Regions from separate parts of the Peribacillus sp. NPDC096379 genome, predicted to be linked through region 2. Evidence: a T-box and tRNA genes for the amino acid it is inferred to sense, from the RefSeq annotation. Region 2 holds a T-box; the other holds one or more tRNA genes.
What was found. The T-box of region 2 lies ahead of ileS (isoleucine--tRNA ligase). A T-box ahead of a tRNA ligase gene usually reads a tRNA of that ligase, here a tRNA-Ile.
Positions count from the first base shown of each region.

Region 1: it encodes a tRNA-Ile, which carries the amino acid that the T-box ahead of ileS (isoleucine--tRNA ligase) is inferred to sense. The anticodon was not compared.

Region 1 is NZ_JBIWFD010000004.1:489,184-494,008, forward strand. Features, by position in the region: gene ACIQZI_RS19420 (phytanoyl-CoA dioxygenase family protein) at 227-1,009, opposite strand; gene ACIQZI_RS19425 (helix-turn-helix domain-containing protein) at 1,129-2,040, shown strand; tRNA gene ACIQZI_RS19430 (tRNA-Asn) at 2,946-3,020, opposite strand; tRNA gene ACIQZI_RS19435 (tRNA-Ile) at 3,037-3,113, opposite strand; tRNA gene ACIQZI_RS19440 (tRNA-Gly) at 3,118-3,191, opposite strand; tRNA gene ACIQZI_RS19445 (tRNA-Gln) at 3,202-3,276, opposite strand; tRNA gene ACIQZI_RS19450 (tRNA-His) at 3,292-3,367, opposite strand; tRNA gene ACIQZI_RS19455 (tRNA-Trp) at 3,392-3,465, opposite strand; tRNA gene ACIQZI_RS19460 (tRNA-Tyr) at 3,474-3,557, opposite strand; tRNA gene ACIQZI_RS19465 (tRNA-Phe) at 3,573-3,645, opposite strand; tRNA gene ACIQZI_RS19470 (tRNA-Asp) at 3,688-3,764, opposite strand; tRNA gene ACIQZI_RS19475 (tRNA-Met) at 3,768-3,841, opposite strand; tRNA gene ACIQZI_RS19480 (tRNA-Ser) at 3,875-3,967, opposite strand; tRNA gene ACIQZI_RS19485 (tRNA-Met) at 4,000-4,073, opposite strand; tRNA gene ACIQZI_RS19490 (tRNA-Ala) at 4,106-4,181, opposite strand; tRNA gene ACIQZI_RS19495 (tRNA-Pro) at 4,206-4,282, opposite strand; tRNA gene ACIQZI_RS19500 (tRNA-Lys) at 4,417-4,489, opposite strand; tRNA gene ACIQZI_RS19505 (tRNA-Thr) at 4,505-4,580, opposite strand; tRNA gene ACIQZI_RS19510 (tRNA-Val) at 4,592-4,667, opposite strand; tRNA gene ACIQZI_RS19515 (tRNA-Glu) at 4,672-4,746, opposite strand; rRNA gene rrf (5S ribosomal RNA) at 4,793-4,825, opposite strand, start outside.
Region 2 is NZ_JBIWFD010000002.1:518,357-536,776, reverse strand. Features, by position in the region: gene carB (carbamoyl-phosphate synthase large subunit) at 1-1,490, opposite strand, end outside; gene ACIQZI_RS11615 (carbamoyl phosphate synthase small subunit) at 1,469-2,575, opposite strand; gene ACIQZI_RS11610 (dihydroorotase) at 2,572-3,858, opposite strand; gene ACIQZI_RS11605 (aspartate carbamoyltransferase catalytic subunit) at 3,821-4,756, opposite strand; gene ACIQZI_RS11600 (solute carrier family 23 protein) at 4,944-6,221, opposite strand; gene pyrR (bifunctional pyr operon transcriptional regulator/uracil phosphoribosyltransferase PyrR) at 6,404-6,946, opposite strand; gene ACIQZI_RS11590 (RluA family pseudouridine synthase) at 7,141-8,055, opposite strand; gene lspA (signal peptidase II) at 8,048-8,521, opposite strand; gene ileS (isoleucine--tRNA ligase) at 8,813-11,578, opposite strand; T-box leader at 11,851-12,090, opposite strand; gene ACIQZI_RS11575 (DivIVA domain-containing protein) at 12,152-12,652, opposite strand; gene ACIQZI_RS11570 (YlmH family RNA-binding protein) at 12,726-13,499, opposite strand; gene ACIQZI_RS11565 (YggT family protein) at 13,669-13,929, opposite strand; gene ACIQZI_RS11560 (cell division protein SepF) at 13,936-14,391, opposite strand; gene ACIQZI_RS11555 (YggS family pyridoxal phosphate-dependent enzyme) at 14,407-15,084, opposite strand; gene pgeF (peptidoglycan editing factor PgeF) at 15,093-15,914, opposite strand; gene ACIQZI_RS11545 (YlmC/YmxH family sporulation protein) at 15,989-16,249, opposite strand; gene sigG (RNA polymerase sporulation sigma factor SigG) at 16,653-17,432, opposite strand; gene sigE (RNA polymerase sporulation sigma factor SigE) at 17,576-18,295, opposite strand; gene spoIIGA (sigma-E processing peptidase SpoIIGA) at 18,350-18,420, opposite strand, start outside.

The DNA of each region.
Region 1 (4,825 bases), on a different contig from region 2:
TATTTAAATATGCCTAAGCGCGGGGCCTGCGTCCTTTTACGAAAAGGGAGCCATTATCAATGAAGAAACGAATAGATATCATAGCTTCGGCGGACACATTCGCCAATCTATCAACGTTCAAGTCAGTCGAAACGCTAAACGAAGTTAGGCGAATTAATTGGAAAGAGTCGCCGCACTATAATCCGTGTTTGTATGTGTTTCAGACCAAATTAGCTGCATTCAACTTTCATTTCACTATTTTTGAGGCAAAATCAGCCTGATAGTCACGGAACGTTGGATTTTCTCCACAGACCATCAAGCCTTGCCCCCAGTTCACGTGTACATCGGCAGTCGGTTTATCCGACGGATCACGATATTGGAATAATACGTTTCTACGCGGCCGGTCACTGTGATTACTATCCGAGCCATGTATCGTTAAATAATTAAAAAACAGAACGTCGCCTGCTTCGGCAGGGCACGGAGTCCCTATGGAAATCGGGTATTCCTTATGATTTAAGTAGTGACGCCCTACATGTGGGATCGATCCTTCTTTATGAGATTTTGGTATAACCCTTAGACATCCGTTTTCCAAGTCTGCATCATCAAGATGAACACTAGCTGCCAACATGGTATGACTTTCATGTGGAAAATACGGATGATCCTGATGCATTGGAAAAGCTGCTCCCTTTTCAGGTGGTTTAACCAGCATTTTGGAGTGATGTAATTGTACATTCGGTCCGATAAGCTTTTGCAAAATAGACACCATACTTGGATGGATAATGGCTCTAGAGAACGATGCATCATGATAATGAACGTCATGAAACCCTTTTAAAACAAGTTTTTTTAACTCGTTTGGTGGGATATGCTCCCCTTGCCATGCATGATTTTGATCTTGTTTTGCATTTGCTGCACGTTGAATAATGTCTTCAACCGCATTTCTCATTTGCTCTACTTCATCTTTAGTAAAAACCCCCTTAACAAGTAAGTATCCATTTTCTTTGTAAAAGTCAGCATCCTTTAAAGTAATCATAATATTTTCCTCCCTTAAAATTGATAGTATACTTGTTATAATTTTAAAAAATTTATAGATTCCAGTCTTTATCAGAATAGGCTATTTTTTTGTCTTATGAGGACATCGGAGGGATATTTTTGGTAATCCAATCATGTAAACTTAGTGAAGGGATTTTGGCTCAATATGCAATGGAACCACTTGGAGAAGAAATTGCCTTTAAGGTGCATTATTGGGGAGTTACCCCGAAGCATTTTAACACCCCGTTACATAGGCATTCATTTTTTGAAGTTTGTTATGTACTAAGTGGAGAAGGACTTTATAAAGACATGGATGGACAATATCCGTTAAAGAAAGGGACAGTATTTTTATCCCGTCCGAACGTTCAGCACCAAATTTTAAGTGAAACAGGACTTTTTCTTGTATTTGTTGCTTTCGAGATTTCACATGAAAAATCAAAGGATGATGCCATTAGCATGTTTAATCGGCTGGCGAAAACAAATAAGATTTGTGTCAATGTTGCCGATGATTCCCCAACCGCCTTAATATGGAGGGCATTGGTAGATTATACGTCAAAAGGCGGTATCAACGACTTTAATTTAATTACTAATATGGCACACACGCTCATACTGTCCTTTAACTCTATGTTTTCCGAAGCTACTCAGAGAAGTCGAAGTCAAGAAAAAATGTTTAGTTCTCCAACACATCTATATCAAGCAAAGCTGTTCATTCGTGATAATTTATCAGAACCATTGAAGCTAGAACATGTCGCCAACTATCTTCACATTTCTAAACGTCATTTATCAAGGCTCTTTTCTAATGAACTTCGTGAAAGTTTCTCCAATTATATTCGTAAGGAAAGGGTAAAGGAGGCGGTCCGCCTGCTTGAAACAACAAGCATTCCTATTAAAGAGATAGCTGACGTTACCGGCTTTGGATCAGTGCATTACTTTACGCGCGTATTTACTGAGATGATGAACGTTTCACCTGCTAAGTATCGCTATGATTACGAAAAAATCGTTCAAAAGAGGGGAATTTTGAATAATAGCTAAAACATGATTCATTCAGTAAATATATACGATCGAACACTTTGTATTTAGTTTTTGAATCTTTTGGTAAATATTCAGTAAGGCTTTCAGGCGGGGCTCGAGCGGCAGAAAATCGTAATTATGTTGAAAACAAACTAGTGAAGCTTGTATCATAAAAATCGGAAACATTGCTTCGGAAACGTCAGACACTTTTATTTAGTATTTTACGCTTGGTATACGGTAAAAGCGTGGAAATTGCCGTTATAGTAGGATTTATAAACAGTTCAAACCTATTGTAAAGGAAACTGAAATTTAACAGTGCCTCCTAATCTATAGGTCGTAAGTTCGACTCCTATCTGGGACGCTAAAAATAAAAAAACGTCAACCCCATACGTATCAAGGGATTGGCGGTTTTTTCATTGAATAAGAATTCACTCATTATAAGCCCACTTTTAGAAAATGGGGTCGGTTTGAAGTAGATATAGGATCTGACCCCTTTTTTATTGAAAAAGGATTCAATTATTCTACCTCTATGTTAACTGAATGGGGACGAAATAAAAAATACTGCTCTGTTTTTATATACGCCTAACATATTATACGTGATACAGTAGTTTCAGCAAAAAAACTATTTAAGTAATACTTCAGTAATCTCAATGGATATAGTTATAAAGTGAATTAGGTAGCTGGAGTGTGGGGCTACATAGATCGTACCTGATGCCAAATACGGGAGGCTTATGTTAAAAAGAGGCTCTAAGTTCTGTAAAACTTTTTGACGTAAATTGTGGCACTTGCTGAATGAATAAAACAAAAAAACTAACCCAAGTAAGATTAGTTTTTACGCACCTTAGAGGATTTGAATCCTCACGCCGATTACCCGGACCTACATCCATAGTAGGGGCGTCTCTTGAGTACTTCCTTATATAAAAAAATGGCTCCGCAGGTAGGACTCGAACCTACGACCGTTCGGTTAACAGCCGAATGCTCTACCACTGAGCTACTGCGGAACAACATATAAGGTTATGGTGGGCCTAAATGGACTCGAACCATCGACCTCACGCTTATCAGGCGTGCGCTCTAACCAGCTGAGCTATAGGCCCATTTTGGAGCGGGTGAAGAGAATCGAACTCTCATCATCAGCTTGGAAGGCTGAGGTTTTACCACTAAACTACACCCGCATATATAAAATGGCTGGGCTAGAAGGATTCGAACCTTCGCATGACGGAATCAAAATCCGTTGCCTTACCGCTTGGCTATAGCCCAATAAGATAAAATAAATGGGGCGACTGATGGGAATCGAACCCACGAATGCCTGAACCACAATCAGGTGCGTTAACCACTTCGCCACAACCGCCATAATGTAAGATGAATTTTAAGTTGGCAGGGGTAGTAGGAATTGAACCCACACCGAAGGTTTTGGAGACCTTTGTTCTACCTTTAAACTATACCCCTATAATGAATGGTGGAGGGGGGCAGATTCGAACTGCCGAACCCGAAGGAGCGGATTTACAGTCCGCCGCGTTTAGCCACTTCGCTACCCCTCCGTATTAAGCTAATGATGGCTCAGGACGGAATCGAACCGCCGACACAAGGATTTTCAGTCCTTTGCTCTACCGACTGAGCTACTGAGCCAAACAAATTATATCAACAGTAAGTTTATCTACTGAATAAAAATGGCGGTCCGGACGGGACTCGAACCCGCGACCTCCTGCGTGACAGGCAGGCATTCTAACCAACTGAACTACCGGACCAGATTGCGGGGACAGGATTTGAACCTGCGACCTTCGGGTTATGAGCCCGACGAGCTACCGAACTGCTCCACCCCGCGACGATATGAATTGTGTGACCTTTTTTGAAAAAATGGAGGAGGTAGAGGGATTCGAACCCCCGCGGGATTTGACTCCCCTGTCGGTTTTCAAGACCGATCCCTTCAGCCGGACTTGGGTATACCTCCGTAATAATTAAAAATTCAGCTGCATAATTTTATAGCGGCAGAGGGGATCGAACCCCCGACCTCACGGGTATGAACCGTACGCTCTAGCCAGCTGAGCTACGCCGCCAAATAATGAAGCGTATACGATAATTATAATAATGGTGGAGCCTAGCGGGATCGAACCGCTGACCTCCTGCGTGCAAGGCAGGCGCTCTCCCAGCTGAGCTAAGGCCCCATAATAAATGTTTAGACACATAGATGGTCGGGAAGACAGGATTCGAACCTGCGACCCCTTGGTCCCAAACCAAGTGCTCTACCAAGCTGAGCTACTTCCCGTATCAAGGCGCACCCAAAAGGAATCGAACCATAACATAACCTTCTGATCTGTTAGTCAGATGCTCTATCCAATTGAACTACGGGGCATTACAAGATGGAATCTGCCAATTCCGTCGCGCCCGCTAAACTAATAGTGAGCCATGCAGGATTCGAACCTGCGACCCTCTGATTAAAAGTCAGATGCTCTACCAACTGAGCTAATGGCTCATACAAATTTGAAAGTGGTGCCGGCAAGAGGACTTGAACCCCCAACCTACTGATTACAAGTCAGTTGCTCTACCAGTTGAGCTACACCGGCACTATAGGTAATGGTGGAGGATGACGGGATCGAACCGCCGACCCTCTGCTTGTAAGGCAGATGCTCTCCCAGCTGAGCTAATCCTCCAATATGGTGACCCCTACGGGATTCGAACCCGTGTTACCGCCGTGAAAGGGCGGTGTCTTAACCGCTTGACCAAGGGGCCACATACAACTATGTACAAAATAATAGCCCCTACTTTTAGGGGCTTAGCCTGGCAACGTCCTACTCTCACAGGGGGAGAC
Region 2 (18,420 bases):
CAAAGAGATGCAATTTTTTTATCAGAAAAGCCCATTTGCTTACCCGTCAATAATACTTCTTCATCAAATGGATTCTGCTTTAATTCTTTTTCAAAATCAACGATGTTTTTTAATTTTTGTAAAAAGAATAAATCGATTTCGCTCCAATCATGAATCGTTTGAATCGTCACACCTCTGCGTAAGGCTTCACCGATATAAAACAATCGTTCATCACCAGCTTTTCGGATTCTCTTTTCGATTACAGCATCATCCGTATCTTCTTGTAGCTCTAAATGATGGAAACCTGCTTCTAGTGAACGGACCGCTTTTAAGATTGACTCTTCAAATGTACGTCCGATTGCCATTACTTCGCCCGTTGCTTTCATTTGTGTTCCGAGATTCCGATTAGCTGATTCGAATTTATCGAATGGCCAGCGAGGAATTTTCGTTACGACATAATCCAGAGCTGGTTCAAAGCTTGCATATGTTTTACCTGTTACCGGGTTCATCATTTCATCTAGCGTTAACCCAACGGCAATCTTTGCAGCTAGTTTAGCGATCGGATAGCCTGTTGCTTTTGATGCAAGTGCAGAAGAACGACTTACACGCGGATTCACTTCAATAACATAATATTGATAGCTGTCTGGGTCAAGTGCAAGCTGGACATTGCAGCCCCCTTCGATCTTCAGCGCTCTGATGATTTTTAATGATGTGTTTCTAAGCATTTGATATTCACGGTCACTTAATGTTTGGCTTGGCGCAGCTACGATCGAATCGCCTGTATGGACACCTACCGGATCGAAATTCTCCATATTACAGACAACGATTGCATTGTCATTCGCATCACGCATTACTTCATATTCAATTTCTTTGAAGCCAGCGATGCTTTTTTCTAACAAGCATTGAGTAACCGGACTGCTTTTTAGTCCTCCAGTTACAATTTCAAGTAATTCGTCTTCATCTGAACAAATCCCACCGCCTGTTCCACCTAATGTAAAGGCTGGGCGGACAATGACTGGGTAGCCTACTTGTTCTACGAATTGTTTTGCTTCTTCTAGGTTATGAATAATTTCACTGTCCGGTACAGGTTCGCCAAGTTCATTCATTAAGTTACGGAATAAATCTCGATCCTCCGCTTGTTGAATCGCAGATAGCTTTGTTCCAAGTATTTCGACGCCACATTCTTCGAGAATTCCAGCATTCGCAAGCTCTACTGCCATATTTAGTCCTGTTTGGCCTCCCAATGTTGGCAATAAAGCATCAGGACGTTCTTTACGGATAATTTTACTTACAAATTCAAGTGTAATCGGCTCTATATAAACTTTGTCAGCCATTTCACTGTCTGTCATAATCGTTGCTGGATTTGAATTAATCAAAATGACGCGGTATCCTTCTTCTTTTAAAGCCATACAAGCTTGAGTTCCTGCATAATCGAATTCTGCTGCTTGACCGATGACGATAGGACCTGAACCAATCACAAGGATGCTTTTTATATTTGTACGTTTTGGCATAATACTTCCCCTCCCGCCGCATGGGCTTCAATCATTTTGTAAAATTCATCAAATAAGTAATTAGCGTCTTGTGGACCTGGTGATGCTTCTGGATGGTATTGCACAGTAAATGCTGGGTATGTTTTATGCTTTAACCCTTCAATTGTTTCGTCATTCAATGCAATATGAGTTACTTCAAGGTCTGTTCCTTGGATCGAGTCTACGTTTACGGTATAGCCATGATTCTGAGAAGTTAAGGCAACTTTTCCAGTTCGTAAGTCTTTCACAGGATGATTCGAACCGCGGTGGCCGAATTTCATTTTTTCGGTTTTGCATCCATTTGCTAAAGCAAACAACTGATGACCTAAACAAATTCCAAAAATCGGAACTTTACCTTGTAGTTCTTTGATCATTTCAATCGCACACGTTACATCTTCTGGATCTCCAGGTCCGTTCGATAGCATGATGCCATCAGGATGGAGATTTAACACTTCTTTAGCCGTAGAATTATGTGGCACAACAATTACATCGAATCCACGATCATTCAAATCTCTTAAAATACCTTGTTTCATTCCATAATCAACAAGTACGACCCGATATCCTCTGCCTGGATTGCGATATGCTGTTTTCGTCGAAACTTGCTTAACTTGGGTAACAGGCAAAACGGTTGCTTTCATTTGTTCGATAATACTTTCCGATTTATGGTTCAGGCCGCAAATGATCCCTTTTAATGTTCCATGGTTACGAATGATTCTTGTGAGCTTTCTCGTATCAATGCCGCTTATCCCTGGGATTCCCTTTTGTTTTAAAAATTCATCCAAAGACAATTCACTGCGCCAATTTGACGGGAGTTCCGCCACTTCTTTAACGACCATTCCAGCAATCGCTGGATGAATCGATTCAAAATCATCACGATTTATTCCGTAATTTCCGATCAGTGGATATGTTAATGTTACAATTTGTCCGCAGTATGAAGGGTCTGACAAAATTTCTTGATACCCCGTCATTCCTGTATTAAATACAACTTCACCAATTTTTTCAGTCGTGCTACCAAATGCTTTGCCAATAAAAACCGTACCATCTTCTAAGATTAGTTGTCTTTTCATTGTTTTACACTTCCTTTTTCCCATGCTACTTTACCTGCTGCAATTGTCATAACCGGCCATCCTGTACATGTTTGCCCATGAAATGGTGTATTCTTTCCTTTAGAAACAAACTCATTTCGATCAATGATTTGTTCTACTTCTAAATCTAGCAAAACAATATCTGCGCAAGCTCCTTCTTTGATCTCACCATATGGAAGGGAGAATGCTTCGGCAGGTTTTTTTGTCATATAATCAAGTAACTGTCCGATAGTAAGGATGTTTGTTTTTACAAAGTTTGTATATAAAAGCGGGAACGCAGTCTCTAATCCAACAATTCCGAATGGAGCTAATTCCATACCTTCTGCTTTTTCCTTTTCATGATGTGGGGCATGGTCAGTCGCGATAAAATCAATGGTACCGTCTAATAATCCTTCAATCAGAGCAGCCCGATCTTCTTTCCCTCTTAACGGTGGGTTCATTTTATAATTCGTATCCAATTCTGGTATATCTTCATCACATAGAAGAAGATGATGTGGAGACACCTCGGCCGTAACATGAATTCCTGCCCGTTTAGCATCTCTGACTACTCTTACCGATTCCTTTGTACTTATATGACACACATGGTAATGACAGCCCGCTGCTTCTGCAAGTAGGATGTCACGAGCAATATGTACGGATTCACATACAGATGGGATCCCTCTGAGTCCATGGGCTTCAGAAAAACTCCCTTCATGTACACACCCTTTATTGATTAATGTTTCTTCTTCACAATGTGCAACGATTGGCATTCCAAGCTTTGCCGCTCGCTTCATCGCTTCAAGCATCATCCCTGCACTCTGAATCCCCACGCCATCATCAGTAAAAGCAAATGCGCCTGTTTCTTTCAATGTAGCGAATTCCGTGAGTTCTTTTCCTGCTTCCCTTATCGTAATTGAGGCATATGGCAATACACGAACATGTGCTGTTTCGTCAATTATTGAAAGAATACTCTCAAGATGTTCTTTCGTATCAGGAACAGGTCGTGTATTGGGCATCGTAGCTAGTGTAGTGTAACCGCCCTTTGCAGCAGCAAGCGTTCCAGAAGCGATCGTTTCTTTATGTTCACCGCCTGGTTCACGTAAATGTACATGAAGATCGATAAGACCTGGAGCAACAAGCAGTCCTGAAGCATCGATCATTTCACAATTTTCCCCTGATAAATTTGGCCCAATTTTCGTGATGACATTACCTACTATTTCAATATCTGCATGAAATAATTGGTGGTTCTTATCGAGCAATACTCCATTTTTGATTAGTTTCTTCATGAATATTTCCCCCTTTTTTTTCTGCTAGCGCTGTTTTTAATACGGCCATTCTTACATATACACCATTTTCCATTTGCTTAAAGATACGTGATCGCTCACATTCAACTAATTCACTATCTATTTCTACACCGCGGTTAATTGGTGCTGGATGCATGATAATAGCCTGCTTTTTCATCGTTTTTTCACGTTTTTTTGTGAGGCCGTATCTTTGTAAATAATCATCGATCATTTTCTCACTGTTTTGATGATGACGTTCATGCTGGATACGTAAAAGCATAACAACATCAGCAGTGGCAACCGCTTCATCAATAGGTTCATAACTTCCCTGATTCATATTTTGATTAAACCATTCAGGTGGTCCGGAAAAAACGACATTCGCACCTAATCTAGTGAGGGCATCTGCATTCGATCTCGCAACCCTGCTATGTAATATGTCACCAATAATGGCAATTTTCAACCCTTTAAAGCTATCAAACTCCTGCTTAATCGTCATTAAATCGAGAAGGGATTGAGTAGGATGGTGACCACAACCATCACCTGCATTGATCACCGGGATTTTCAATTTACCGATAAGTTCATTAAAGTATTGATCCGTCTCATGTCTAATTACAAGAGCCCCTACACCAATTGACTCTAATGTTTTTGCCGTATCGTAAAGCGTTTCTCCTTTCAGAACACTAGATGTTCCCGCATCAAAAGGAATAACTTCTAAGCCAAGCTTTCTTTCAGCCACTTCAAAACTGCTCTTTGTTCTTGTACTAGCTTCAAAGAATAAATTAGCAATCATTGTCTGTTGCGACGGTCTCCACGTTTCTCCATTAGCAAACTGCTCTGCTTCTATAAGCAATTGCTCGATTTCCATCGTAGTCAATTCACTCATTGTCAATAAATTTTTCATGATAAGGCTCCCTCCCCATTAACGATTAAGCTTAAAAAAATACCCTGCCATAAAAGGACAGGGTGAGGGTAGGCAAAGATAGAAGATGAAGTACATTCACCTCTCTTTTCCTATCACACCCTTAGTAGCCTCTCTGGACTTCGTTTAAAAGGTGATAAAATCTATATGGTATTTTTTATTAAAAGGATTAATTTTCAAACATATCTCCTGATACTTTTTCTCTTCCAGGTAAGATAAGATTTAGTAAGATGCCGACGATTGCAGATAATGCCATTCCAGATAAGGAAATTTCAGCCGATAATTTCAGGAATGCACCGCCAATCCCTAATACTAGTATGACAGAGGCGATCATTAAATTTCGTTTTTTATCAAAATCGATTTTATTATCGACCAGCATTCTCAAGCCGCTTGATGCAATGATTCCGAACAAGAGAATGGAGATGCCGCCCATAACTGCTGAAGGAATCGAGCTAATTACTGCAGAAATTTTACCAACAAATCCGAAAATGATGGCTGTTACCGCTGCACCACCGATAATGTATACACTGTATGCTCTTGTCATTGTTAGCACACCGATATTTTCACCATATGAGGTAAGGGGTGGCCCACCAATGATTGAGCCAATCAAAATCCCTGCACCATCCCCTGCAATCGAACGATGTAAGCCAGGCTTTTCAAGGAAGTTTCGTCCCACTACTTTACTTAATACCATTTGATGGCCAATATGTTCGGAAAGAGTCACAATCGCGACTGGAACCATAATGGCGATGACACCCCAAGAAAATGTAGGTGTGTATGTTGCAAATGGCACCATGAATTCTGGTATTTCAAACCAATTTGCTTCTCGAATTGGTTCAAAATTAACGATGCCAGCAATAATGGAGCAAATGTATCCGACGGTAATACCGATTAAAATCGGGATCAATCCGAAGAAGCCTTTAAAATAAATGTTCCCAACAATCGTTACAATTAAAGTAATCAGGGCAATTGTGATATTCGTAATACTATAAATTTGATGATCTGTATTTGGATTCATATACATCGCCATATTGACAGCCGTTGGAGCTAAGCTCAAGCCAATAACCATAATAACTGGACCAACGACAACCGGCGGTAGGATATTCATTAACCAATTTAAACCTGCTTTATAAATAATTAATGCAACAAGCCCGTATACCAAACCTGCAACGAAACAGCCGATCATGGCACTGCCGGGACCACTCGAAGCTTTAGCGGCAATAATTGGTGAAATAAAGGCGAACGATGATCCTAGATAGGCTGGAATCTTTCCTTTTGTAATAAGTAGGTATGCTAATGTTCCTAGTCCACTTGATACGAGTGCTACCGCTGGACTTAGTCCTACTAAGAAGGGAACAAGTACTGTCGCACCGAACATGGCGAATAAATGCTGTAAACTTAATGTAATCCAATGTCCTAATTTAGGTACATCTTCTACATCATACATGATGTCTTTTTTCTTTACTTGTTCCACGAAACTTTCCTCCCATTCACATAAAAAAACCTCTTTGCCGTGTGCACAAAGAGGTTTGCTTAAGAGTTGATTATGCCTGTATAAAGGCATGATCACGTCTTTAGCATACTCCCCTTTGTCAGCCTCTCAGGACCACCTATTAAAAAGGGCTTTATTTATTTTTCTAATATACTTACTTGATCTTCATGATCAACTTCAGTTAAGGCGACAGATATTTTCTCTGTTTGGGATGTTGGTACGTTCTTACCCACAAAATCCGCACGTATCGGCAATTCTCGATGACCTCTGTCTATTAAGACTGCAAGCTGGATTTGTGAAGGTCTTCCCATATCAACTAGTGCATCCATTCCTGCCCGTACTGTTCTGCCTGTATACAAAACGTCATCCACGAGAATAACGGTTTTTTGCTCAATTTCGACTGGAATATCTGATCCGTTTACGATCGGATTTCCATCCGCTGTCGTTTTTGATAAATCATCGCGGTAAAGTGTGATATCAAGCTCTCCCACTTGTATCCCCTTGCCTTCGATTTCACTGATTCTTTCTGCCAATCGATTTGCAAGGTAAATTCCTCGTGTTCGAATCCCAATTAAAACGCAATTTTCAATGCCTTTATTTTTCTCGATGATCTCATGCGCAATCCTAGTCAGTGCACGACGAATCGCTTGTTCATCTAACACTATGGCTTTCTCAGTCATGTATGTCTCCCCTTCTCACTATATGATGGGTTTATTATCATTAAAAAATCCCCATACCAAGAAGGCATAGGGATTTTTTAAAAATTGGCAACATAAGGTCGGCCAATTAATCCGTTTTCCTTCTCGGTCTCACTGGACCGGTTTAAAGGTTCATATTTAACTTATTTTTATTTTATCTCTATTTCTCAAAGCTGTCAATTACTTTTAGTTAAGTAATCCAACAATTCTTCAAACTCTTTTGGAAGCGGTGCTTCGAATTCTATATACTCCTTCGATCTTGGATGTACAAAGCCCAACAGTCCTGCGTGTAGAGCTTGTCCATTTATATCCAATGTTTTCCTTGGACCGTATTTCGGATCTCCAGCGAGCGGATACCCGATATATTTCATGTGAACACGAATTTGGTGGGTTCTCCCTGTCTCTAATTGACATTCAACATGAGTGAAATTCTTGAATCGTTCGATTACCCTGAAATGAGTGACAGCATTTTTTGAATTTTCATCAGTCACAGTCATACTTTGGCGATCTTTCTTGTCACGACCAATTGGTGCATCAATCGTTCCAAAATCATGGGGAATCACACCGTGTACAATTGCTTGATATTTTCTAGTTACGGATTTATCAACCAACTGTTGTACAAGACCTTCATGGGCCATATCATTTTTAGCAACCATTAATAAACCAGATGTATCTTTATCAATACGATGAACAATTCCTGGACGCATGACGCCATTAATTCCTGATAAATCCGTACAGTGTGCCATTAAACCATTCACGAGTGTCCCAGAAGTATGACCTGGTGCCGGGTGAACGACCATCCCGCGAGGTTTATTCACGACAAGAACATCACTGTCTTCATAGAAAATCTCTAAATTCATTTCTTCTGCGACAACATCCAATTCTTCAAGTTCAGGAATTGTAACGATGACCTCATCGCCTTCTTGACATTTGTAATTCGTTTTCACAGCAACACCATTCACAAGAACATGGCCCTCTTTAATCCATTGCTGAACTTGATTACGAGACCATTCTGCGTTCAAAGTTGCTAACGCCTTGTCAATTCGCGCTTTACTTTCTGTTGATTCAATGTTGTATGTAAAATTAGTCATTCTTTCGCTCCTTTTTTTCTTGTCTTTCTGATAAAAACATATAAATTACGAGTAAGGCAACACCAATACAAAGTGCTGAATCGGCAACATTAAATACTGGGAAGCTATAATTAAAAATGTACGTATGAACGAAATCCACTACTTCTTTTCTGATCACTCGATCAATGAAATTACCAATCGCTCCACCTAGCATTAAGCCAAGCGCTACTCCGAGAAGTTTACTTTCTTTGCTCAATTTCTGAATGTAGTAGATGATGCCGATCATGACGACTATCGTAATCACGTAAAAGAACCACATTTGACCTTGAAGAATTCCCCAGGCAGCACCACGATTTCGATGTGAAGTTATATATAGATAATTTTCAATAATTTCGATACTTTCCCCATATTCCATCTTTTTTACAACCAACCACTTCGTTAACTGATCAGCTGCAATAACCAACAGGGCAATTATATAGTAGAACACATTCAATCCCCCAAACTAATCGCAATCTTTTCTTATGAATTGTAGCATAATCTTGATTCATTGCATAATGAAGATTGTTTTTTAAGCCGAATTTTAAAAATGCGTGTTCAAAAAGGAGATTAAGTAGAACCGCGAAGTTCGAGGAGCAACAGAGCTTTGATGCAATTCGCAAGCTTTTTTAGCGGACTTTTTTGAACAACCTCTAAAAGGCCTGTCCCCACATCATGATGTTCTCTGGATATCATGATGTGGAAAACAGACCTGATGACACATCCTTATTGGATGGCTAATTTAGTTTGTATAATGTTCCGTCATAACTGTAGCGCAGCGAGGGCAAAGAGTTGGATGTGCTTCAACTGTCCCGACTTTTTCTGAAACATTCCAGCAGCGTTCACATGTTTCACCTTCAGCTTTTTCAACTACGATTACGGCTTTGTCTAATTTAATTCCTTGATCAGGAGCCTCTTCCACTGTTCCACCTACTTCAAACTTAGAAACAATGAATAGTTGTTCAAGATTTTCTTCGATGCTATTCAACAAAGTCTTTTCTTTTTCATCTACATAAACAGTTACTTTGGCGTTCAAAGATTTCCCAATCACTTTTTGATTTCTTGCTTCTTCTAACGCTTTGAGTACATCATCACGAAGATCTAAGAAAGCATTCCACTTTTCTTCGATGGTGTTCGTGTTGGTCACTGAATATTCTTCAGGCATTAATGTTAGCTGAGCGCTCTCCTCGGAAACACCAGGAATGAATGCCCAAACTTCATCTGCTGTATGAGAAAGGATCGGTGAAACAAGCTTAGTCAAACTTACTAGTGCTTCGTATAAGAAAGTTTGAATAGCTCTGCGATCGTGGCTATCCGGTGCCTCACAATATAAAATATCCTTTGCATAATCCAAGTAGAAAGCACTTAAATCAAGCGTACAGAAATTATTGACAAGGTGATAGATGGATGCAAATTCATAGTTTTCATAGGCCAATTTTGTTTGTTTGATCAATTTATTCAATTTAATCATCATAAACTGATCGACTTCATGAAGATTTTCAAATGCAACTTTATCGGTTTCTGGATTAAATCCTTCCAAATTCCCTAAAAGGAAACGGAATGTATTTCGAATTTTACGATATACATCTGCCACTTGTTTAAGAATGGGGTCAGATACACGTACATCTGATTGATAGTCTACAGAAGCAACCCATAAACGAAGAATATCTGCTCCCAGTTGATTCATTACTTTTGCTGGTATTACGACGTTGCCAATTGACTTACTCATTTTACGACCTTCGCCATCAAGAGCAAAACCATGACTTAGTACGCCTTTATACGGCGCTTTCCCTGTTACTGCTACTGCTGTTGAAAGCGATGAGTTAAACCAACCGCGATATTGGTCTGACCCTTCTAAATACAAATCAGCAGGGCGTTGCAAGTCTTCACGCTCTTCCAAAACGGCTTGATGTGATGATCCTGAATCGAACCAAACATCCATAATATCTGTTTCTTTTGTAAAGAGACCATTTGGACTACCAACATGTGAAAATCCTTCCGGAAGCAAGTCCTTCGCTTCACGTTCAAACCAAACGTTTGATCCATGTTCGCGGAATAAATCAGATACATGATTAATCGTCTCATCTGTGATGATTTCCTGGCCATCTTCTGCATAAAAGACAGGAATCGGAACTCCCCAAGCACGTTGACGAGAAATACACCAGTCTCCACGGTCACGAACCATATTATACAGACGAGTTTCTCCCCAAGCTGGAACCCATTTTGTTTCTTCAATTGCTGTCAATAGATCACTTCGGAAATCTTTAATGGATGCAAACCATTGAGCAGTTGCACGGAAGATTGTCGGTTTCTTCGTCCGCCAGTCATGTGGATATGAGTGGGTAATGAAGCTCAATTTTAATAATGCGCCAATTTCCTGTAACTTTTCAGTAATCGGTTTATTTGCCTCATCATAGAAAAGACCCGCAAACTCTCCTGCTTCTTCAGTCATAACCCCTTTTTCATCAACTGGGCACAAAACATCAAGACCGTATTTTTGACCAACGATAAAGTCATCTTCCCCGTGTCCAGGCGCAGTGTGCACACAACCAGTACCAGCATCTGTTGTTACATGTTCACCGAGCATAACAAGCGATTGACGGTCATATAGAGGATGTTTCGCTAAAACGTGTTCTAGTTCATTCCCTTTTACCGTTTTAACAACAGTTGGATTTTCCCAAGCGATTGTCGCAGTGACTGCTTCAAGTAGTGCTTGTGCAACTACATAGTGTGTTCCATCCACTTCTACGACAACATATGTCAAATCAGGGTGAACGGAAATACCTAGGTTTGCTGGAATGGTCCAAGGAGTCGTTGTCCAGATCACGATTTTCGTGCCTTTTTCAAGGACATCCTTACCGTCTACAACATCAAACGCAACATAAATCGATGCTGAGCGTTTATCTTGGTATTCGATCTCAGCTTCAGCAAGTGCAGATTCACTTGAAGGAGACCAATAAACTGGTTTTTTCCCTTTATAAATATACCCTTTCTTCGCCATATCACCGAACACTTTAATTTGCTGTGCTTCGTATTCAGGCTTTAGAGTAATATATGGGTTTTCCCAATCGCCACGAACACCTAAACGTTTAAATTGCTCACGTTGACCATCAATTTGTTGATATGCATATTCTTCACAAAGCTTACGAAATTCTGCGACACTCATTTCTTTCCGCTTTACACCTTTTTTTGTTAAAGCCGTTTCAATTGGAAGACCGTGTGTATCCCAACCAGGTACGTATGGCGCGTGAAAACCATTCATTGATTTAAAACGAACAATGAAGTCCTTCAAAACCTTGTTTAAAGCATGCCCCATATGGATATCTCCATTTGCATAGGGAGGTCCATCATGAAGGATGAAAAGCGGACGGCCTTTCGTTTTTTCCTGAACCTTTTGATAAATATTCATTTCTTCCCATGCTGATTGCATTTCAGGTTCTCTTTTCGGTAAATTTCCTCTCATCGGAAATTCTGTTTTTGGCATCAATAAAGTATCTTTGTATTCCATTATTCTTCCTCCATCCTATTAGAAAAGCTTAAAACGCCTTTACGGAACTTCTCCTATCGTCCACCACATCCTCTGGCGAACATTGTAGTCAGCACATCCTGTATAATTCTGATAAAGCATGTGGTTCTCCAAATAAATAGTCTGTATTTTGACTCCCTAAACTGGAGGCTATACGGGGTTATGCTTTGCTGAATACAGATAGACCCAGTCTCTATCGACATAAAAAATTCTGTAACGTTTTTAAGCAACAAAAAAAGTCCTCTCATCCCTAAAATAGGGACGAGAAGACTTATATTCCCGCGGTACCACCCTGGCTAGATAAAGTATTAGACAATCTTTATCCTCTCAAGCATTCGTAACGTGAATGTAACGCCTTGTTTACTGCCATTAACGGGTTCGACTCGGAACTCCAGGGTGATATTCAATACGTTCACTTATACCGGACTTCCACCATCTCCAGTTCGCTTAAATAAGTGTATGAATGCATTTACTATCCCTATCATCGTTTCATATCAATATTAAGTTGATTGTAAGAAATTATATGCGAAATAAGTGCAAAAAGTCAAGAAGGGATTATGAATCTTTGTCTGCAAATTCTGTTGCATCGACTTCATATTCCATTAGGTGGTCCCAGTCATCTGAACCTAGCAAATCTAACTGCGCTTCAACTAGCATCTTGAACCTTATCCTAAATACTTTGGATTGTTTTTTCAAATCTTCAATTTCCAGAGCAAGTTTTCTTGCTTTGCTGAGTGAATCATTAACTATCCGATCTGCGTTCTTCTCAGCTTCTTTAATTATCAACTTTGCTTCTTTTTGGGCGTTACGTTTTACTTCTTCGGCAGCCTCTTGAGCAATGATGATGGATTTATTCAGTGTTCCCTCAATATTATTAAAATGGCCAAGACGATCGTCTACTTCATTCAGTTTCTGTTCAAGTTCTTTTTTTTCCCGGAGAATCAGCTCATAATCCTTAATAATCTGATCAAGAAATTCATTTACTTCATCTTCATCATATCCACGGAAGCCTTTACTGAACTCCTTATTATGTATATCAATCGGGGTTAATGGCATGATGCACCTCCACGTATTCTCTATAAGTCTTATATTTATGACAACATTCACGTGTTTCCTACTAATTTCTTCGTTATTTTTTCCTGCCGATACTAACTCGCCATTTATCTTTTTTCGTTTTACCATCTATCGACAAGACCTTGGCTCTACCAAATCCTCTCACAGATAAAGTGTCACCTTCACGGCATTCCATTGAACCCTGCTCAGTACTTTTGAAATTGACCTTTACCTTGCCAGCAGCTAGTAAGGCTTGGGCTTTTTGTCTCGATAAATTAGTAAAGGCTGCAAGTAGGGCATCAAGTCGAAGCGATGATACGGTATGACTCTGCTCCTCCCAGTTCCCTTGCTCTACAATAATTTCTGTTAAAGAAAGCTTTTTTATGGAAACAGAAGCTTTGCCCATCTTTTCTAAGTTTGCAGTAAGATAATCCTCAATTTCCGCAGCCGCGATAAATTGAATATTCTGTCCATCTACTAAAATGTCACCAAATTTTTCACGCTTCAAACCAAGCGACATAAGTGTTCCTAGAACATGCCTATGCGTAAGCGAAATAAATTTCTTTGGATACGATATTTCGTATAAAGTCATTTGATAGTCTGCTTCCTCTGGAACATAATAATCGGGATAAATGAGGGCACGTTTGCGCTCTACCACTTCACTGCCTCCAAAAAATCGCAGCAAAGCGGCAGCATCATTTCCAGCCAAAGCAAGTAAGATTTGTTGTTCACGCGGATTAAGAAAATCAGTTAATCTGGGAGAATAATTCTGCTTTACTGCCTCTATCCATCCAAGTGCACGATCAATAAACTCTTTTTCTTCCGGCCTGAAATGCTGGTAAATATTCATGAAATAATACTCCCTTTAAAAGGTTGTTCAAAAGGTCCAGTAAACAAGCTTGCGAATTTCTTTGTCACTTCGTCTCTTCAGTTCTTACGTATTACTGGATACCCGCAAGGTTTGAGACTATCGCTCGCAAAATTTCTTGGCTTTTTTGAACACGCACTATAAAAAGCCTTTAGAGCCATGAGAAAATCTGCCTGATCCCATATCCTGCAAACTGCAGAGCAAGTATTGCAACAATTGGTGAAAAGTCAATCATTCCAAAAGACGGAACAAATCTTCTAAACGGTTCTAAATATGGCTCACTGATTCTAGCTAAAAACTGCCCAATCGCTGTTTCTCTTGCATTAGGAAACCATGACATTAAAATATAGGCAACTAGTGCATATGAATAAAATCTAATTACCGTTAATAAAATCCCAACTAACATTGTCATTTCGCTTTACCACCTCGCTTCTTCGTACTCCTCGTCCAAAGCAAACCCGGTAATATTTCCGGAAACATCCACATTATCCGGAGTACATAAGAATATATCTGTACCAATTTTTTGTATGTCACCACTGATCGCATAAACTGTTCCGCTTAGGAAATCGACAATACGTTTAGCTTGATCATGCTGGATTCGTTGCAAGTTTACGACAACTGCACGACGATTTTTTAAATGATCTGCTACTTCTTGGGCTTCTGCATATGCACGCGGTTCTAATAATACTACTTTAGAAGATTTTTGAACACTTTGCAAACTTACTACATTCTTATTTTCATTCTGGGAGGAATGCGCGCTTTTCGATGATTTCATTGGTTTCGCTTCCTTCACCTCTTCCTCGACCAATTCTTCTCTGTATTCATATTCATCATCTAACGCGAAATATGATTTAAATTTTGATACGAATGACATGAAACGTATACCTCCTTAGGATTCCCCACCGACTAATGCAGTTCCTATGCGAATCATCGTTGCACCTTCTTCAATGGCAATAGTAAAATCATTCGACATTCCCATTGATAACTCCATACATGGTGCATGTGTCATGTTGGCAGCTTGAACTTCTTTTTGTAGCTCCTTTAATTTTTTAAAGCAAGCCCGAAGTTCATTTTCATCTTCCGTAAGAGGAGCCATTGTCATTAACCCAGCTATTTGAATATTTGTAAAAGATTCTAAATTACGAATAAACGATAACGTCTCTAAAGGAGTCATTCCATGCTTAGACTCTTCACCAGAAACATTTACCTGCACTAGACATTTTATCGGCCTAGTTGCCCGTTTTTCAATTTCTTCAGCCAATGACATCCGATCAAGAGAATGTATATATTCCACTTTATCAATGATATTTTTGACCTTCCTAGTTTGCAGGCTGCCAATATAATGCCAGGTTGGCTTGTCCCCTAATACAGCATATTTATTTAAAAGCCCTTCATCTCGATTTTCACCGAGAGACATAAGCCCAGCCTCTATTGCTTCATTAGCACGCTCCACTGAAACGTATTTTGTCACGGCTACTATCGTAATTTCATCACTGTTTCTGCCACTTTTCTGACATGCAGCTTTTATTTTTTCATCAATGATCGTTTTATTATCTACTACTCTCAATGTTCCCTTTATTCCTCCTTCCAGCCAATGAAACTCATGAGACGTCCTGACTTTCCTTGATCACGTCGATGAGAGAAAAACTTTTCGTTTTCACAGCTGGTACATAGTGTAGAAATGTCTATTTGTTCTCGAGGAACCCCGGCCTTTACTAGAATTTCAGCATTGACCTGTTTCAGATTTAGGTTATATTGTCCTTCACTAATTAAATTATATGGCTTTTCGTCATAATCTTCCAGCAATTTCTGCACAAACTTGACAACTTTATCATCGACAACATAACAATCGCCACAAATGGATGGACCAATCGTTACATGAATATCTGATGACAGGATACCCGCTTGATTCCATGACTGGATCATGGAAGTTGCAATCCCTGCGACTGTTCCCTTCCACCCCGCATGAGCTACTCCCACCATGCTATGCTTTGGTGCGATGAAATAAAGAGGAACACAGTCCGCATAACAAAGGGTGAGGAGAATTTGTTTCTCTGTTGTAAAAAGTCCGTCCGTTGCTTTGAGACTGGAAAGATAATCCTTCGCACCCTTTCCACAGTCAGACGGCAAAACTTTCACAACCTTTGTCTCATGCGTCTGTTCGGCACAAACCCATTCGGTTAAAGGGAAAGATAGCTTTTCGGCTAGCAGACTGCGATTTGCGACAACATCCTCCTTGTTATCACCCACATGAAAGCCAATATTCAACGAAGCATAGGGCGCCTTGCTAACTCCACCATTTTTTGTAGTGAAACCTGCGACTAGCCCTGGAAACTTATTCATCCAGCTTTCGAGATAAAAAAACTCTTCTTCATGCAATAGAAATGGTTCTGTCATAATCCCTACCTCTTGTTTTTTATTTAGTGTATCACATTACCCTTTATTTTCACTATGAAAAGCAGAATTACTTGCTAATCATCAAGGTTTTCTTTAAATGCAAATGAATGTTCAACTAGAATAACATCTTCACCGACTTTTTTTATTTTTTTCCATGGAATGATAATCTCTTCGTCTTTTCCAAAAATACCAAGCATTCTGCTTCCATTCGATACAATGATCGCTTCAATGGAACCTGCTTGAGGATTAATAATAAGGTCCACCATATTTCCCAATCTTTTTCCATCCCCTATATTGACAATATCTTTTATTTGAAATTCAGATATTCTGACCATTTTGATCAGCTCCTCTTCTTTATTCAAAATTAAATATCATTTTAATAAAGTAAAACTTCAATCAGTGAGGATTTTCTTCATCCCCCACCTTCGCATCTTAGATTCCTCCAAGCCTTAAGGTGGGGGTCTTACTGCCCGTTAATGCAGGATAAAACTGCAACTCTGCTCCGCCAATTTATTTGAATAGTTTCTCAATTTTATCAAGCCTTCCGTCAAACTAAATTGTAGAGTTTTACGCCATGTTATTTCTTAATACTATGTATATGTTTAAAAAGAAACCACATGTACTTGATTTTAAAACTTTCTTAGTTCAACTTTTAATACACACATTAATACATAAAAAACTCCATATTCTTGACATATGCCAAGAAATGGAGTCGGTTACTGTCCAAACAATAATTTTTCATTGTTGGATATTCTTATTCATTTGCCGAATTGCTGCCTTCTCAAGTCTTGATACTTGTGCTTGTGAGATGCCAATTTCCTCGGCCACTTCCATTTGGGTTTTCCCTTGGAAAAATCGTTTTCGGAGAATCATTTTCTCTCGTTCATTCAGACGACGCATTCCTTCATTCAACGCAATCTCATCAATCCATTGACTGTCTTTATTTTTTTCATCACTTAATTGGTCTAATACGTAAATCGGATCTCCACCATCATTATAAATTGGCTCGAACAATGAAACTGGATCCTGAATTGCGTCGAGTGCAAAGACGATTTCTTCGTGGGATACATCTAATTCTTTGGCAATTTCTGCAGCAGTTGGTTCGCGCAATGTTCGGCTCATCAACTTTTCTTTTACCTGTAAAGCTTTATAGGCGATATCTCTTAACGAGCGGGAAACCCTGATTGGATTATTATCACGTAAATATCTTCTAATCTCTCCGATAATCATCGGGACAGCATATGTCGAAAATTTAACATTCTGACCCAAATCGAAATTATCAATCGATTTCATTAAACCAATGCAGCCTACCTGAAATAGATCATCCACAAATTCCCCCCGGTTATTGAAGCGCTGAATTACGCTCAACACGAGCCGAAGATTGCCGTTTACCAGTTTTTCTCTCGCTGATGTATCGCCACCTTGCATTTCTTTAAAGAGTATCCGCATTTCTTCATTTTTTAATACCGGTAGTTTTGATGTATCAACACCGCAAATCTCAACCTTGTTACGAGACAAAATTTTTCCCTCCTCACAGGAGCTGCCTTTCAAAATTAAGTATCTCCCGGAGTTTGAAAAATATGCACAGTGAGGGATCGTTAAAAACACCGATTAAAGATCAACCCAGTGCCAATCGCTATTTGCATTTAGAAAATTTTTTTTCATACCATTTTATTAAATTCTTTTCTAAGTCTTTTAATAATTCTTTTTTCTAGTCTAGAAATATAAGATTGAGAAATCCCTAACATATCCGCTACATCCTTTTGTGTTTTTTCTTCTTGTCCTGCTAATCCAAATCGTAGTTCCATAATTTGTTTCTCTCGATCAGAAAGCTGCGTAAGTGCCTTTGTTAACAATTTTCGGTCTACATTAGCTTCTAGATCTTTCGTAATTATATCTTCCTCTGTTCCAAGTACATCGGAAAGCAGTAACTCATTGCCATCCCAATCGATATTAAGCGGCTCATCAAAGCTCACCTCAGAACGAATCTTATTATTTCTCCGCAGATACATGAGGATTTCATTCTCGATACACCTGGATGCATATGTAGCTAATTTAATTTTTTTCTCTGGATTAAAAGTATTAACAGCTTTGATTAAGCCTATTGTACCAATGCTGATTAAATCCTCGATATTAATGCCTGTATTCTCAAATTTTCTCGCAATATAAACAACAAGTCGTAAGTTTCTCTCAATTAGCATGGCACGTGCTGTTTCGTCACCTTTTGGTAATTTATTAATTAACACTTCCTCTTCTTCTTTGGAGAGCGGAGGTGGCAAGGCCTCACTCCCTCCAATGTAGAAAATTTCGTCTGTTTTCAACCCGAGCTTAAACAATAGTTTATACCAGTAATAGGTGAGACGCAGAATAGTTTTTTTCAATTGAATTCTCCCTTCTATTTTCTACAAATGTGAGTATGTTTTATATATCCCTTCTCATGAAACGGCTTGGACTGGAATACCCGTTACCATTTTCGGATGGACAATGCAGTCAAATTTTCCATCTG